Regions from separate parts of the Enterobacter sp. K510 genome, predicted to be linked through region 1. Evidence: predicted binding sites of a transcription regulator. Region 1 holds the regulator's gene; each other region holds the start of a gene.
The links. The regulator PurR, encoded in region 1, represses purine synthesis genes. The targets are predictions, from matches to a motif close to CANGCAAACGTTTGCNTG.
Positions count from the first base shown of each region.

Region 2: pyrD (quinone-dependent dihydroorotate dehydrogenase) is a predicted target of PurR. The motif match lies at 3,068-3,085, and genes of this name have one in related genera.
Region 3: tusA (sulfurtransferase TusA) is a predicted target of PurR. The motif match lies at 1,636-1,653, and genes of this name have one in related genera.

Region 1 is NZ_JBNRLQ010000004.1:311,087-316,473, forward strand. Features, by position in the region: gene punC (purine nucleoside transporter PunC) at 1-212, opposite strand, end outside; gene punR (DNA-binding transcriptional activator PunR) at 326-1,237, shown strand; gene purR (HTH-type transcriptional repressor PurR) at 1,254-2,279, opposite strand; gene cydH (cytochrome bd-I oxidase subunit CydH) at 2,574-2,666, shown strand; gene ACQUTD_RS09335 (MFS transporter) at 2,839-4,005, shown strand; gene ACQUTD_RS09340 (NlpC/P60 family protein) at 4,060-4,902, opposite strand; gene grxD (monothiol glutaredoxin 4) at 5,231-5,387, shown strand, end outside.
Region 2 is NZ_JBNRLQ010000004.1:46,980-52,366, reverse strand. Features, by position in the region: gene rlmKL (bifunctional 23S rRNA (guanine(2069)-N(7))-methyltransferase RlmK/23S rRNA (guanine(2445)-N(2))-methyltransferase RlmL) at 1-47, opposite strand, end outside; gene ACQUTD_RS08010 (MOSC N-terminal beta barrel domain-containing protein) at 148-1,257, shown strand; gene zapC (cell division protein ZapC) at 1,254-1,796, opposite strand; gene pyrD (quinone-dependent dihydroorotate dehydrogenase) at 1,963-2,973, opposite strand; partial or broken gene ssuE (NADPH-dependent FMN reductase) at 3,212-3,786, shown strand; gene ACQUTD_RS07990 (sulfonate ABC transporter substrate-binding protein) at 3,779-4,753, shown strand; gene ssuD (FMNH2-dependent alkanesulfonate monooxygenase) at 4,750-5,387, shown strand, end outside.
Region 3 is NZ_JBNRLQ010000005.1:255,591-260,977, forward strand. Features, by position in the region: gene ACQUTD_RS10925 (MFS transporter) at 1-210, shown strand, start outside; gene ACQUTD_RS10930 (DcrB family lipoprotein) at 232-789, opposite strand; gene ACQUTD_RS10935 (7-cyano-7-deazaguanine/7-aminomethyl-7-deazaguanine transporter) at 862-1,527, opposite strand; gene tusA (sulfurtransferase TusA) at 1,713-1,958, shown strand; gene ACQUTD_RS10945 (TRAP transporter substrate-binding protein) at 2,125-3,108, shown strand; gene ACQUTD_RS10950 (TRAP transporter small permease) at 3,158-3,667, shown strand; gene ACQUTD_RS10955 (TRAP transporter large permease subunit) at 3,678-4,964, shown strand; gene zntA (Zn(II)/Cd(II)/Pb(II) translocating P-type ATPase ZntA) at 4,969-5,387, opposite strand, start outside.

The DNA.
Region 1 (5,387 bases):
CGGCGACCATAAGTATCGGACAGCGGACCCCACGCCAGTTGCGCAACCGCAAATCCGGCTAAAAACAGACTCAGGCTGGCGCTGACAGCAGCCGCCGGGGTTTGAAGATCATTCTGAATAACGGCGAAGGCGGGTAAATACATATCTGTAGCCAGAAAGCCCAGTACGCTTAACCCCGCCAGCCAGACTAAAAATCCTTTTCCAGGTTTCATGTCACGTTCTCTTGTTTTGGCAGGTGAGCAGAGCGGCAGAGTGTAGGGAGTGCAATGACGGTTGTGAAACGCTAATATTTGCACATTGCATTCAAAAAATTTGCAGGCAGAACATGTGGTCAGAATATTCACTGGAAGTGGTTGATGCGGTGGCACGAACCGGCAGCTTCAGCGCCGCCGCGCAGGAACTCCACCGGGTCCCATCGGCGGTGAGCTATACGGTGCGGCAGCTGGAAGAGTGGCTGGCGGTGCCACTGTTCGAGCGCCGTCACCGTGACGTGGTGCTTACTCCCGCCGGACGCTGGTTTTTAAAGGAAGGGCGATCTGTTATCAAAAAAATGCAGATCACCCGTCAGCAGTGTCAGCAGATCGCCAACGGCTGGCGGGGGCAGTTATCCATCGCGGTGGACAATATCGTTAAGCCCGAACGTAGCAGGCAAATGATCGTCGATTTCTACCGCCACTTTCAGGATGTGGAGCTGATCGTCTTTCAGGAAGTATTCAACGGCGTGTGGGACGCGCTGGCGGATGGCCGCGTGGAACTGGCGATTGGCGCGACCCAGGCGGTGCCGGTGGGCGGGCGCTACGCCTTCCGGGATATGGGGAAATTGAGCTGGAAGTGCGTGGTATCCCGTGAACACCCGCTGGCGGCGATGGACGGGCCGCTGAGCGATGACACCTTGCGCAACTGGCCGTCGCTGGTGCGCGAGGACACCTCCCGCTCGCTGCCCAAGCGTATTACCTGGCTGCTGGATAACCAGCGGCGCATCATCGCGCCCGATTGGGAATCCTCGGCGGCCTGTTTGTCGGCGGGATTGTGTATCGGCATGGTACCGGCGCATTTTGCCAGGCCCTGGCTTGATCGCGGAGAGTGGGTGGCGCTGCCGCTTGAAAATCCCTTCCCGGATGCCGCCTGTTGCCTGACGTGGCAGCAAAAGGATAATTCGCCCGCCTTAAGCTGGCTGCTGGATTATTTAGGAGACAGCGAGACGCTGAATAAAGAGTGGTTGCGGGAGCCAGAGTGACTGGCTCCCGGCAGGCTTAGCGGCGATAGTCGCGGAACGGGCCGTCGGCGACCGAGCGGCGTTCGATGAGACGCGGGTGCACCTCAATGGATTGCGACTCTTCACGCTTGCTGACGATCCTGTCCATCAGCATATTGAAGGCCGTTTCGCCCAGCGAGTCTTTCGGCTGGTGAATGGTGGTCAGCGCCGGGGTGAAGAAACGGGCGTTGCGCACGTTGTCATAACCAATCAGCGACACGTCCTGCGGCACGCGCAGACCCATTTCATCAGCCCCGCAGAGCGCGCCCATCGCCATCACGTCGCCGCCGCAGAAGACTGCGGTCGGACGATGCGGCTGGGAGAGGATCTGCTGCATGGCGCGGTAGCCGGATTCCGGCTCAAAGTCGCCCTGCACGATCCAGTTTTCCGGCACCTTAATCAGCGCTTCTTCCATCGCTTTCATAAAGCCCGCCAGACGGCCCGCGCCGGTGTTACGCTCAAGCGGGCCCGGAATGACGCCGATTTCACGGTGGCCGCGTTCGATCAGATACCGGCCCGCCATATAGCCGCCTTCAAAGGCGTTATCGATCACCGAATCGGTAAAGTCCGCTTTCGCTTCGCCCCAGTCCATCACCACCATCGGGATATGACGGTACTCTTCCAGCATGCGCAACAGCGGGTCCGGGTATTCAGAACACATCACCATCAGGCCGTCGACGCGCTTTTGCGCCATCATCGACAGATAAGCGCGCTGCTTTTCAAGATTGTTCCAGGCGTTGCCGAGGATCAGGGTATAGCCCTTCTGGAAGCAGTTTTTCTCAACAGCTTCAATGATTTCGGCAAAGTAGGGCGCTTCGCTGCTGGTCGCCAGCAAGCCAATCGACTTGGTATGGTTAACCTTCAGACTGCGCGCCACCGCGCTCGGGGAATAATGCAGCTCTTTGATAGCTGCCCACACCGCGTTGCGCGTTTCTTCCGCAACAAAACGGGTTTTGTTAATAACATGTGATACGGTTGTAGTGGAAACGTTTGCGCGTTTCGCTACATCTTTAATTGTTGCCATTAGATCTCACTCCAGACCATATCTTAAGCTCCTGATACTGCTACAGGTAAACGTTTGCCTTAAAAAACCCTTCGCGCAACATTTTCAGGTTGCGATACGCCGGGAAAACAACACAGGACGTCAGGAGGGGTCAGTGGCCGGTACGCGAATAAATTTAGCGTGGAATTCTGGCTGATCTTGATGAAAAGGGGAAGCCTAAAAATGGTTATCAATCTAAAACAGAGAAGATTTTTGCGTTTAACTGTGCAAAAATGAGCAATCTCACTTTTTGTGGGGGTTAACAAAGGAGAAAAAATGATGGATAGCAATCTGAAGTATTCGCTGTTTACTACCGTAATCGTGCTCAGCCTGATCGTTGCTGGCGCAATGACTGCCGCTTTTAATTGATCCAGAGCAGGGAGAGCGCTCTCCCTCTCTTTTTCATTCCCGCCGATTGTTATCAAATTTGCAATAATCTTTTGTCACTTCATTAACTTCTGTTTTTTTGTGATTAATGTCATGCTTTTGACTTCACCGCGAGGCGCTCTGTACGCCATCGCATTACTGGAGTCATGTAATAATGAAGATAAATTTTCCCCTGCTGTCACTGGCAATCGGGGCTTTTGGGATAGGTACAACTGAATTTTCACCCATGGGATTGCTGCCGGTAATCGCCCGTGGCGTTGACGTCTCGATCCCTGCCGCCGGCATGCTGATCAGCGCCTATGCGATCGGCGTGATGGTGGGCGCCCCCCTGATGACGCTGCTGCTGTCGCACCGCGCCCGCCGTAACGCGCTGATCTTCCTGATGGCGATTTTCACCCTCGGTAATGTACTGTCGGCCATTGCACCGGATTACACCACGCTGCTGCTGTCGCGCATTATCACCAGTCTTAACCACGGCGCCTTCTTTGGCCTGGGGTCAGTGGTGGCCGCAAGCGTGGTACCGAAACATAAACAGGCCAGCGCCGTGGCGACCATGTTTATGGGACTGACCATCGCCAATATCGGCGGCGTTCCTGCGGCCACCTGGCTTGGGGAAACCATCGGCTGGCGGATGTCCTTCCTCGCCACCGCAGGTCTTGGCGTGGTGTCGATGTTAAGCCTGTTCTTCTCCCTGCCGAAGGGCAGCGCGGGCGTGCGTCCGGATGTGCGCCAGGAGCTGGCGGTGCTGATGCGCCCGCAGGTTTTATCGGCGCTGCTGACCACCGTGCTGGGCGCCGGGGCGATGTTCACTCTCTATACCTACATCTCGCCGGTGTTGCAGGAGCTTAATCACGCGACGCCGTTCTTTGTCACCGCGATGCTGGTGCTGATCGGCGTGGGCTTCTCGCTGGGCAATTACCTGGGCGGTAAGTTTGCCGATCGTTCCGTCAGCGGCACGCTGAAAGGCTTTCTGTTGCTGCTGATGGTGATCATGCTGGCGATCCCGCTGCTGGTGAAAAGCGATATCGGCGCGGCCGTGGCGATGGTGGTGTGGGGTGCCGCAACGTTCGCGGTGGTGCCGCCATTGCAGATGCGCGTGATGCGTGTCGCTCATGAAGCGCCGGGGCTGTCTTCGTCCGTGAATATCGGCGCTTTTAACCTCGGCAATGCGCTGGGCGCGGCGGCAGGCGGCGCGGTGATCTCCGCAGGATTAGGCTACGCCGTCGTGCCGGTGATGGGCGCTGTTATTGCGGCGCTCGCGCTGCTGCTGGTGCTGTTTTCCGGTCGCGCCGATGCCCGCCGGGAATGCGTGGCGAACTGATCGTTACTGAGTAAAAAAGAAAAACACCCTGCGCAGTCCGGCAGGGTGTTTTTTTTAGCGGACGTTTTTCGGCGTCATCACCCGGCGCGCGCCCACATAATGACGCTGCCAGTAATCTTCGCTAAGGGAAGTGATTTGAATATCCTGACCACTGCGCGGCGACTGGATGAATTTGCCATTGCCAACGTAGACGCCCACGTGATCGGCGGTGCCGCGACCCTGCGTGCGGAAGAACACCAGATCGCCCCGTTCCAGCTCGCCCGGGTTGACCGGCGAGGCATCACGCAGGTGATACATTTCATTGGCGGTGCGCGGGATGCGGAACTTCACCAGATCTTTATAGGCGTAATACACCAGCCCGCTGCAATCGAAGCCGGTACGCGGCGAGGTGCCGCCCCAGTGATAGGGTTTGCCGATCTGATTCATTAATGTCGATAACGCCGCCGTCTGGGCCTTTTTAATGCGCACTTTATGCGCGTCTGCCAGGGTAACCGGCTTGCTGCTTTTCACTTTCACGCAGTGCTGCTTGCGGCCTTTGCGGGTGGTGCACTTTTCCGTAAAGGTAACGGCGGCAATTTTCCCCGGGCTGGATTTGCTTTTGCGTGAGGCGAGGCTGCTGGTTTTAGTACCGGATGAGACGCGTTTTGTTCTGCTGGAGGTTTTTTGACTGGCGGATCTGCTGGATGCTTTTTTAGCTATTTTTTTACTGCTGCCACTGCTTTTCTTTGTTGTCTTTTGGGTCGTGCTTTGCTTCTTACGGTCGCTGGTTTTCGCCAGATGCGTTTTTTGCACGGCAGAGGGCCGCGCCTGTTCAGACGCCTGGCTTAATGGCGCAAACGTCAGCGAAGCAAAAACCAAAGCACAGAGCGTGATCGAGACTTTATTTATCCGCGCCACTGAGCAATCCCCTGATTCGGGCAGGCATGAAATCATGCGTGCGTGTGATTTTCAAAACTCGTCGATTCTAAAGCATAAAATGCTAAAAAGGTAAGAGCCTTTTTGCATCCTTGCGCTGTTTCGTTAACAAGCGCAAAAAAAAGCAGCAATTCAGGGAAGGAAACGGTTAAGGCATGAGCGAATCGTTTCGCGCAAACTGATATTCTTAAGGCATCTTTATCCGACAGACGATAATATAACGCGTGGTGAACAAAATGTTATTTTCCGTGGGTTGTCTGAACCGCTACAATAAGACGACTGTCGTAGAAGAAGTTAAGGAAGCAAGACAATGAGCGAGACCATCGAAAAAATCCAGCGTCAAATCGCTGAAAACCCGATCCTGCTGTACATGAAAGGTTCCCCTAAGCTGCCAAGCTGCGGCTTCTCTGCCCAGGCAGTTCAGGCGCTTTCCGCCTGTGGCGAACGCTTTGCTTATGTAGATATTC
Region 2 (5,387 bases), 260 kb from region 1:
AACAGCTCTTCCAGCCCGCGGGCCGTACTGGCAAACAGAGAAATCATATCGTCACTTATTCACTTAGAAAATTGTTGCGCATTATAGCTAATCTCAACGCTATGTCATAAAGTTGAGCGCTTATTTCCAGATTCTGAAGAGGATGGCGTGGCAACCTTATCGCGGCTTTTTATTCATCCGGTTAAATCAATGCGCGGCACCGGTCTTACCCATGCGCTGGCGGACAGCAGCGGCCTGGCGTTCGATCGTATATTTATGGTCACTGAACCCGACGGCACCTTCATTACCGCCCGTCAGTTTCCCGCGATGGTACGCTTCACGCCAGCCCTGTTACCCGATGGGCTGCACCTCACCGCCCCCGATGGCAGCAGTGCGCTGGTGCGTTTTGCGGATTTTGACCCGCAACCAGAACCCACTGAAGTCTGGGGCAACCATTTTACGGCCTTTATTGCGCCTGCGGCCATCAACCAGTGGCTGAGCGGTTTTTTCGCCCGTGAGGTGCAACTCCGCTGGGTTGGCCCGCAGCCAACGCGCCGGGTAAAACGCTTTGAAAGCGTGCCGCTCTCTTTTGCCGACGGCTTTCCCTATCTGCTGGTCAACGACGCCTCGTTACGGGATCTCCAGCAGCGCTGCCCCGCCAGCGTACAAATTGAGCAGTTCCGGCCCAACCTGGTGATCAGCGGCGCCGCCGCCTGGGAAGAAGACGGCTGGAAAGTGGTGCGCATCGGCGAGGTGATTTTCGATGTGGTTAAACCCTGCAGCCGTTGCGTATTCACCACCGTCAGCCCCGAGCGCGGGCAAAAGCATCCGTCGGGAGAACCGCTCGCCACCTTACAGAGTTTCCGTACCGCACAGGATAATGGCGATGTGGATTTCGGCCAGAACCTGATCGCCCGCAACAGCGGCGTGATCCGCGTCGGCGATGAAGTCACGGTGCTGGCCCGCGCGCCGGGAAAAATCTATGGTGCAGGAAACGTTGCTGAAACGCTTAACGTCGATAAAGCGGATCCCTCAGGCGTCAGCATTGATTTTCAGGGACAGCAATTTACCGGTAATAATCAACAGGTATTACTCGAACAACTGGAAAGTCAGGGGATCCGTGTACCCTACTCCTGCCGGGCGGGTATCTGCGGCTGTTGCCGGATCCGTTTAGTCGAGGGGGAAGTCAGTGCGCTGAAACAGTCGGCAATCAGTGAGGATGGCACCATTCTGAGCTGTAGCTGCATCCCCAGAACGGCGCTGAAACTGGAACCTTAAACCGCCTGTTCGAGGCTGAAGCTGGCGGCAATCGGCTGCGGCTTCAGCCGGTCATTCATCACTTTGATGGCATCGCCAAGCTGCATGGTACGCCCGGCAATCACTACACCCGGCTGCGCCAGCAGACAGAGCGCGGCGTTATCGCCCGGTTCGACCACCAGCAGATTCACCTGCTCTGCGGTGTCGCTCAGCCAGACGCTGGCGGCTTCGCCCTGCAGCGGCGTCCAACGGTCGTTATGCGCTAAGAAGTGCCAGCTTTTCGGCATTTGCGGTTTCAGAAAACGGATGGCCACCAGCGCATTCAGCACCAGCTCCGCCTGCTGTTCACGGCTTAAATCCAGATAGCGGCATTTTTCTTCGAAAGAGAAATAGAGCGCGGCATCTTCCACGCAAAAACCGGTCGGCGCGAAAGCATCGGGGGTTAACATGCGACGGGGAAAACGGGACCGAAATAACATGCCATTGGCCAGATCGAGCATCATACGATCGTGCTCTTCATCAAAATACCAGCGCCAGTTATCGTCAGGTTTAATTCGCATCTTCCTCTCCCGTCCGCAAGCGTCCTGTTGCTTATTTATCCATTTTGCCGCTTCGCTTATTGTGTAAATAATAAAAGACCACAATGTTTAAATAAGCAACAACGACGGAATATAAAACAACCAGGGCAGGAAATAAAGCCCTGGTTGTCATTTAGCGGGATAAACGTCAGATATGGGTGACAATTTCTTTAATCAGCGGCGGGCCTTTGAAAATAAAGCCCGAATAGATTTGTACCAGCGTTGCGCCGGCTGCCATTTTTTCCCTGGCGGCGATCACCGAATCGATTCCGCCGACGCCGATAATTGGCAGACGGCCATTCAGCTCAAGCGCTAAACGCCTGATAATTTCTGTGCTTTTTAATTGCAACGGACGGCCGCTTAACCCACCCGTTTCATCGCCATGCTTCATGCCCTGCACCAGCGATCGTTCCAGCGTAGTATTGGTGGCAATAACACCATCAATATTATGGCGAACTAAACTATCAGCCACCTGGATCAATTCTTCTTCGCTCAGATCGGGAGCAATCTTGACTGCCACCGGAACATATTTGTGATGGATATTCTGCAATTCGCTTTGCTTATTCTTGATTGCCAGCAGCAAATCATCCAGCGCTTCGCCATATTGCAGTGAACGCAAACCAGGTGTGTTAGGCGAGGAAATATTAATCGCGATATACCCGGCATAAGCATAGACTTTCTCCATGCAAATCAGGTAGTCATCCTTCCCCTGCTCCACCGGCGTGTCTTTATTTTTGCCGATATTAATACCCAGCACACCGTCAAAATGCGCTTTTTTAACGTTCTCCACCAGGTTATCAACGCCCAGGTTATTAAAGCCCATGCGGTTGATTAAGCCTTCAGCTTCCACAAGGCGGAAAATACGCGGTTTATCGTTACCGGGTTGCGGACGTGGCGTTACGGTGCCGATTTCAATTGCGCCAAATCCCATCGCGCCGAAGGCATCAATACATTCACCATTCTTATCAAGACCCGCCGCCAGGCCAAGCGGATTCTTGAAGGTCAGCCCCATGCAGGTGACGGGTTTTACCGGCACATTCTGGCGCACCAGTGCTTCAAATGGCGTACCGGACACCCGGCGTAATTGCTGAAAGGTCACTTCATGAGCGCGCTCAGGATCGAGCTGAAAAAGGGCTTTACGAACGAAGGGGTAGTACATGAACTCTCCTGGATTCCCGGTGTGCAAACCGGGGGCGTATTATGTTTCATCCCGCGGCGAAAGGGAATTGACCTGCGGCAAAAAAACCCGCAAAAGGGCAAACGTTTACCTCTCCGTCTTTTCTTATGCCAGTTTTTGGCAATTCTTGTTCAGATAAATCATTTAGTGGAATAAAAACACTCTGGCAAATTGTTATCAATGTTAGATAAAAGCAAACATTTGGTTATAAGGAGTCAGTATGCGTGTAGTGACATTAGCGGGAAGCCCGCGTTTCCCCTCGCGCTCCAGCGCCCTGCTGGAATACGCCCGCGAAAGCTTAAGCGACCAGGGGATCGAGGTCTGCCACTGGCATCTGCATAACTTCGAGCCGGAAGATTTGCTCTATGCACGTTTTGACAGCCCCGCGCTGCTGGCGCTGAACGAACAGTTAACGGATGCTGACGGACTGATTGTCGCCACGCCCATCTATAAAGCCTCTTTTCCGGCGCGCTAAAAACGCTGCTTGATCTGCTTCCGGAGCGCGCGCTGGCGGGGAAAGTCGTGTTACCGCTGGCGACCGGCGGCAGCATCGCCCATATGCTGGCGGTAGATTACGCCCTGAAACCGGTCCTGAGCGCCCTGAGCGCGCAGGAAATTTTGCAGGGGGTATTCGCTGATGATAGCCAGATCGCCGATTACCAGCATAAAGCCACCTTCAGCCCGCATCTGCAGGCCCGCCTCGATAGCGCGCTGGAAACCTTTACCCAGGCGCTGCACCGCCTTGAGCCGAAAGCCCCGCCGATCAGTGATACGCAAGGAGTCGCCCATGTTTAACCTTTTCAAATCCCGCGCCCAGTGGCTGGCGCTCAGCGGCATGTTAACGCTCTCCGCCTGGTCGCAGGCGGCGGAAACGGCCCCGGACGCGCTGCGCATTGGCTATCAGAAAGGCAGCGTCAGCATGGTGCTGGCGAAAAATCATCAGCTACTGGAAAAACGTTACCCGGACACCAAAATCTCCTGGGTGGAGTTCCCTGCCGGCCCGCAGATGCTCGAAGCCCTGAATATCGGCAGTATTGATCTGGGCAGCACCGGGGATATTCCGCCTATCTTTGCCCAGGCCGCCGGGGCGGATCTGCTGTATGTCGGCGTTGAGCCGCCGAAGCCGAAAGCGGAAGTGATCCTCGTGCCGGAAAACAGCCCGATCAAAACCGTCGCCGATCTGAAAGGCCATAAGGTGGCGTTCCAGAAAGGTTCCAGTTCTCACAACCTGCTGCTGCGCGCCCTGCAACAGGCAGGACTGAAATTCACCGATATACAGCCAACCTATCTGACGCCTGCCGATGCGCGCGCCGCGTTTTCGCAGGGCAATGTGGACGCCTGGGCCATCTGGGATCCCTATTATTCCGCAGCCCTGTTACAGGGTGGCGTGCGGGTGCTGAAAGACGGCACCGATTTGAAGCAGACAGGTTCGTTTTATCTCGCCTCCCGTCCCTATGCTGAAAAAAATGGCGCTTTTATTCAGGGCGTTCTGGATACCTTCAGCGAAGCAGATGCGTTAACCCTCAGCCAGCGCGAGGCCAGCATCAGCTTACTGGCGAAAACCATGGGGCTGCCTGAGCCGGTGATCGCCACCTATTTTGACCACCGTCCGCCGACGCGCATTTCGCCGGTCAACGACGCCACGGCCGCCCTGCAACAGCAGACCGCCGATCTGTTTTATCAGAACCGCCTTGTCCCGAAACAGGTGGATATCCGCACCCGCATCTGGCATCCGGCCACTACTCAAGGAGCTAAATCATGAGCCTGAATCTGTTCTGGTTTTTACCGACCCACGGCGATGGCCACTATCTTGGCACTGAACATGCCGCCCGCCCGGTCGATCATGGTTATTTGCAGCAGATCGCCCAGGCGGCTGACCGCATCGGTTTTAGCGGCGTGCTGATCCCGACGGGTCGCTCCTGTGAAGATGCGTGGCTGGTGGCCGCATCGCTGATCCCGGTGACCCAGCGACTGAAGTTTCTGGTGGCGCTGCGCCCGAGCGTGACCTCCCCGACCGTGGCGGCCCGTCAGGCGGCAACGCTGGATCGCCTTTCCAACGGTCGCGCGCTGTTCAATCTGGTGACCGGCAGCGATCCGCAGGAGCTGGCCGCCGATGGCGTGTTCCTCGATCACACCGAACGCTATGAAGCCTCGGCAGAATTCACCCACGTCTGGCGGCGTCTGCTGGAGGGCGACACCGTGGACTATCACGGCAAGCATATCCATGTGCGTGGCGCAAAACTCTTCTTCCCGCCGGTGCAGCAGCCCCGTCCACCGCTCTATTTCGGTGGCTCGTCAGATGTGGCGCAGGATCTGGCCGCCGAGCAGGTCGATCTTTATCTCACCTGGGGCGAACCGCCGGAACTGGTGAAAGAGAAAATCGAGCAGGTGCGCGC
Region 3 (5,387 bases), on a different contig from region 1:
GCCGTGCCGCAACAGAATCAGGGCGCGGCGCTGGCGACCTATACGGTATTTATGGATCTTTCGCTGGGGGTGACAGGACCGGCGGCCGGGCTGTTGATGGCATGGGCGGGCGTATCGGTGATCTATCTGGCGGCTGCGGGGCTGGTGGCGGTGGCGCTGTTGCTGGCATGGCGGTTAAAAAAACGGCCTCCTGTGGAGACCGTTGTTTAACTATGCCTGTCCGGCAGAGACTTATTTCAGCACGATGGTGTTGATAATGTTCTCGGCTGCCGTTTGCGCCTGCTGCTGGTTTTCTGCCGGCAGCGTGACCTGAATGGTCAGCAATTTATTATCCACTTTACCCAGCACCACGGAAGACCAGGCAGTCTGGCCTTTGGCAGAGATAATGCTGTCGAGCTGCTGCATTTTCTGGCCTTTCACGTCGATGGATTTGTTGGTCACTACCTGCAGCTGCGGATCGCGGCTGCGCTGCTGATCTTCCAGACGTTTGGTCAGCACGGACAGCTCTTCGTTGCTGTTATCGCCGACAATGACAATCACCGCTTTCTGGCCGGTCGCGTCAGAGTAGACGTGCATGTTGTTAGCCTGGGTGCCCAGTTTGCCGCTCTGATCGGTCATGTCTGCGGGCAGCGAGAAACTCAGCTTGCCGTCCAGCAGCGTCACTGGCTGACCGGTGGCATTGGCTTCCGCCGACGCAGCCTGCGCCGGAGTCGCTTTATCATTGTTGTCACAGGCCGCCAGCCCCATTACCAGCAGGCCAATACCGACATATTTAACCAGATTGCGCATTGACTTCTTCCTTTCGATAAACGGCCATAACGGCTCATTCGTCAATCTTATCACAAGTTATCAGGCGTACCTTTAACTGGCCTGCAACGCCGGAATTTCAGATTTATCTGCCAGTCTTTTCAGGCACATATTAAGCAGTACGCCGTACATCGGCAGGAAGAAGACCAGGCTGATAAGCACCTTAAAGCTGTAGTCAACGAGCGCGATTTCCATCCAGTGTTGCGCCATAAAGGCATCCGGACTGCGCCAGAAGGCGATAAAGAAGAAGGCGATGGTATCGCTGGCGTTACCGAAGATGGTGGAAACCGTCGGCGCAAGCCACCAGTGGCGGCTCTGGCGCAGGCGGTTAAAGACGCGTACGTCGAGGATCTGCCCCAGCGTATAGGCCATAAAGCTGGCGGCGGCGATACGGGCGACAAACAGGTTGAAATGCGCCAGCGCGCCGAATCCCTGCCAGCTACCCATATAAAACAGCGACGAAATGATATACGACACCACCAGCGCCGGGATCATCACGGCAAAGATAATGCGTCGGGCCAGCGGCGCGCCAAAAATACGCACGGTGAGATCGGTGGCGAGGAATATAAACGGAAAGCTGAACGCGCCCCAGGTGGTGTGGAAACCAAAAATGGTGATTGGCAACTGCACCAGATAGTTACTGGAAGTGATCACCAGTAAATGGAATAGCGATAACCAGAACAACGCTTTTACGCGCTGGGATTGAGAGAACTGCGACATATTGTGACCTTTTTAGTGGTTGGGGTTAGGGAACCCAATTAATGCAACGTAATTTTATAAAGCCGCCGCATGATACTGCTTTAAATCACCATTGCAATGGCTAATTTTCACGCAATCGTTAACCTGACTTGCGTCACAAAAATGGCGGCGTAAACTAATGCGGTTTTTGACCGGATGAGACAACCATGAGCGATCTGTTTACCACACCTGACCACACCCTTGATGCCCTGGGGCTGCGTTGCCCGGAACCTGTCATGATGGTGCGCAAAACCGTGCGCAGCATGCAGGCGGGCGAAACCCTGCTGATTATTGCCGACGATCCGGCGACCACGCGCGACATCCCCGGTTTCTGCCGTTTTATGGAGCATGAACTTGTGGCGCAGGAGACAGAATCGCTGCCTTATCGCTATCTGCTGCGTAAAGGCGACTAGCCGCTGACCACAAAAAGAACCCCTGTTGTCACATTGTTAAACCTCCGTTTCATTATTTTAGCGCTTTTGTGAACCGCTTCACCCCTGCCCGTCACAACCCAGGCTAATTTCTAAGCGTAAAAATAAAACACAGTTTTACCGCTGACCCTACCCTGGAGCTGACCCGATGAAAACGACCCTCAAGCCGTTACTGGCTTCGCTGTGCCTGTCCACCGCGTCATTACTGTTTGCCCCTGCCGTGATGGCGCAGGTGATCAAAGCCGCCGACGTGCATCCGCAGGGCTACCCGAACGTGGTGGCCGTGCAGAACATGGGCGAAAAACTCAAACAGCAAACCGATGGCAAATTAGAAATTAAAGTCTTCCCCGGCGGCGTATTAGGGGATGAAAAGCAGATGATTGAACAGGCGCAGATGGGAGCAATCGACATGATCCGCGTCTCGATGGCGCCGGTCGCCGCCATTCTGCCGGACATCGAAGTTTTCACCCTGCCGTACGTTTTCCGCGATGAAGACCATATGCATAAAGTGATCGACGGCGATATCGGCAAAAGCATCGGCGAAAAGCTGACTAACAACCCGAAATCGCGGCTGGTGTTTCTTGGCTGGATGGATTCCGGCACCCGTAACCTGATCACCAAGACGCCCGTCACCACGCCTGAAGCGCTGAAAGGGATGAAGATCCGCGTGCAGGGCAGCCCGGTGGCGCTGGCGACCCTGAAAGCAATGGGCGCGAACGCGGTGGCGATGGGGGTAAGTGAAGTGTACAGCGGCATGCAGACCGGCGTTATCGACGGCGCGGAAAACAATCCACCAACCTTTGTGGCCCATAACTACCTGCCGATCGCCAAGAATTACACCCTGAGCGGTCACTTTATTACCCCGGAAATGCTGCTCTATTCCAAAGTGAAATGGGACAAACTCAGCGCCGACGATCAGCAGAAAATCCTCACCCTCGCCCGTGAAGCCCAGGCCGAACAGCGCACGCTGTGGCAGGCGTATAACGCCGACGCGGTCGCGAAAATGAAAGCTGGCGGCGTGAAATTCCAGGAAATCGACAAGGCGGTCTTTGTGAAGGCGACAGAGCCGGTGCGCGCGCAGTATGGCGACAAACACCAGGATCTGATGAAAGCCATCGCGGATGTGAAGTAATTCTGCTGCGCCAGCCGTCCGCTGGCGCATAACGCCTTGTGGAGGACGTATGTCCGAAATCTACCTGAAGTGGATGGATCGCCTGTACCTGCTCGCCATGACAGTGGCGGGGATTTCCCTGCTGGTGATGACCATTGTCATCCCCATCGGCATTTTCTCGCGCTACGTGCTTAACCGCGGCGAGTCATGGCCGGAGCCGGTCGCCATTATCTGTATGGTGACCTTCACTTTTATCGGCGCGGCGGTGGGTTATCGCGCCGGATCGCATATCGCCGTCAACATGCTGACCGACCGTCTGCCGCTGGCGCTGAAAAATGTTTGCGCGCGGGTGGTGGATCTGCTGATGCTGCTCATCTCCGGCCTGATCTTCTGGTACAGCTATTTACTGTGTATGGAATTGTGGGAGCAGCCGGTAGCGGAATTCCCGGTGCTGACTTCCGGGGAGAGCTATCTGCCGCTGCCCATTGGCTCGGCGATCCTGATCCTGTTTGTGATTGAGCGGCTGCTGTTCGGTTCCCAGGAGAACCGTCCGGTAGTGCTGATTGGTAACCATGGCTAAGAGGTGAGAGATGGATGCATTTGTGTTGTTGTTCACCCTCGCCATTCTGCTGGCGCTGGGGATGCCGGTGGCCTTTGCCGTCGGCCTGAGCGCCGTCGCAGGCGCGCTGTGGATCGATTTACCCCTTGAGGCGCTGATGATCCAGATCACCAGCGGGGTGAACAAATTTACCCTGCTGGCGATACCGTTCTTTATTCTCGCCGGCGCGATCATGGCGGAAGGAGGCATTGCTAAACGGCTGGTGAATTTTGCCTATATCTTCGTCGGCTTTATTCGCGGCGGCCTGTCGCTGGTGAATATCGTCGCCTCCACCTTTTTCGGCGCGATTTCCGGCTCCTCGGTGGCCGATACCGCCTCGATCGGCAGCGTGATGATCCCGGAGATGGAAAAGAAGGGCTATCCCCGTGATTACGCGGCGGCAGTGACCGCCAGCGGCTCGGTCCAGGCGATCCTTATTCCGCCCAGCCATAACTCGGTGATTTACTCGCTGGCGGCAGGCGGCACGGTCTCTATCGCCACGCTGTTTATCGCCGGTGTGCTGCCGGGGCTATTACTGGGCGTCAGCCTGATGGTTATGTGCCTTGGTTTCGCCCATAAGCGCGGATACCCGAAAGGCGACAGGATCCCCTTTAAACAGGCGCTGAAAATTTTCTTCGACGCCCTGTGGGGCCTGTTTACCGTGGTGATCATCCTCGGCGGTATTTTGTCGGGAATTTTTACGGCCACCGAATCTGCTGCCGTGGCCTGCCTGTGGGCGTTTTTCGTCACCATGTTTATCTACCGTGACTACAAGTGGAGCGAACTGCCGAAGCTGATGTGCCGCACGGTGAAAACCGTGACCATCGTCATGATCCTGATTGGCTTTGCCGCCGCCTTCGGTGCCGTGATGACCTACATGCAGCTGCCGGAGCGTATTACCGCGTTCTTTACGTCGCTGTCGGATAACAAGTACGTCATCCTGATGTACCTCAACGTCATGCTGCTGCTCATCGGCACGCTGATGGATATGGCGCCAATTATCCTCATCCTGACGCCGGTTCTGTTGCCGGTTACCAACGCGCTGGGGATTGATCCGGTGCACTTCGGCATGATCATGATGGTTAACCTGGGGATCGGCCTGATCACGCCGCCGGTGGGATCGGTGCTCTTTGTCGCCAGCGCCGTCAGCAAGCAGAAAATTGAGTCCGTCGTGCGCGCGATGCTGCCGTTCTACGGCATGCTGCTACTGGTGCTGGGAATGGTGACTTATATCCCGGCGATCTCGCTGTGGTTGCCGCGATTGCTGGGGATGCAGTAGTCCGCTACCGCTTACCCAACAACCGCAGCGCATTCGCCGTCACCAGTACGGTGGCGCCTGTGTCTGCCAGCACCGCCAGCCACAGGCCGGTAATGCCAAGCAGCGTGGTGACCAGGAAAATGGCTTTCAGGCCCAGCGCGATCGCGATGTTCTGCCGGATATTGGCATGGGTGGCGCGGGCCAGCTGGATCACCTGCGCCAGCCCGGTCAGGCGGTTGTGGGTCAGCGCCGCATCGGCGGTTTCCAGCGCCACGTCGGTGCCGCTGCCCATGGCGATGCCGATGGTGGCGGCTTTCATGGCCGGTGCGTCATTAATGCCATCGCCCACCATTGCCAGCGGCGACTGCCGATCCAGCGCGGTCACGGCGGTCACCTTATCGGCGGGCAATAACCCGGCACGGAATTCCAGTCCCAGCGCGCTGG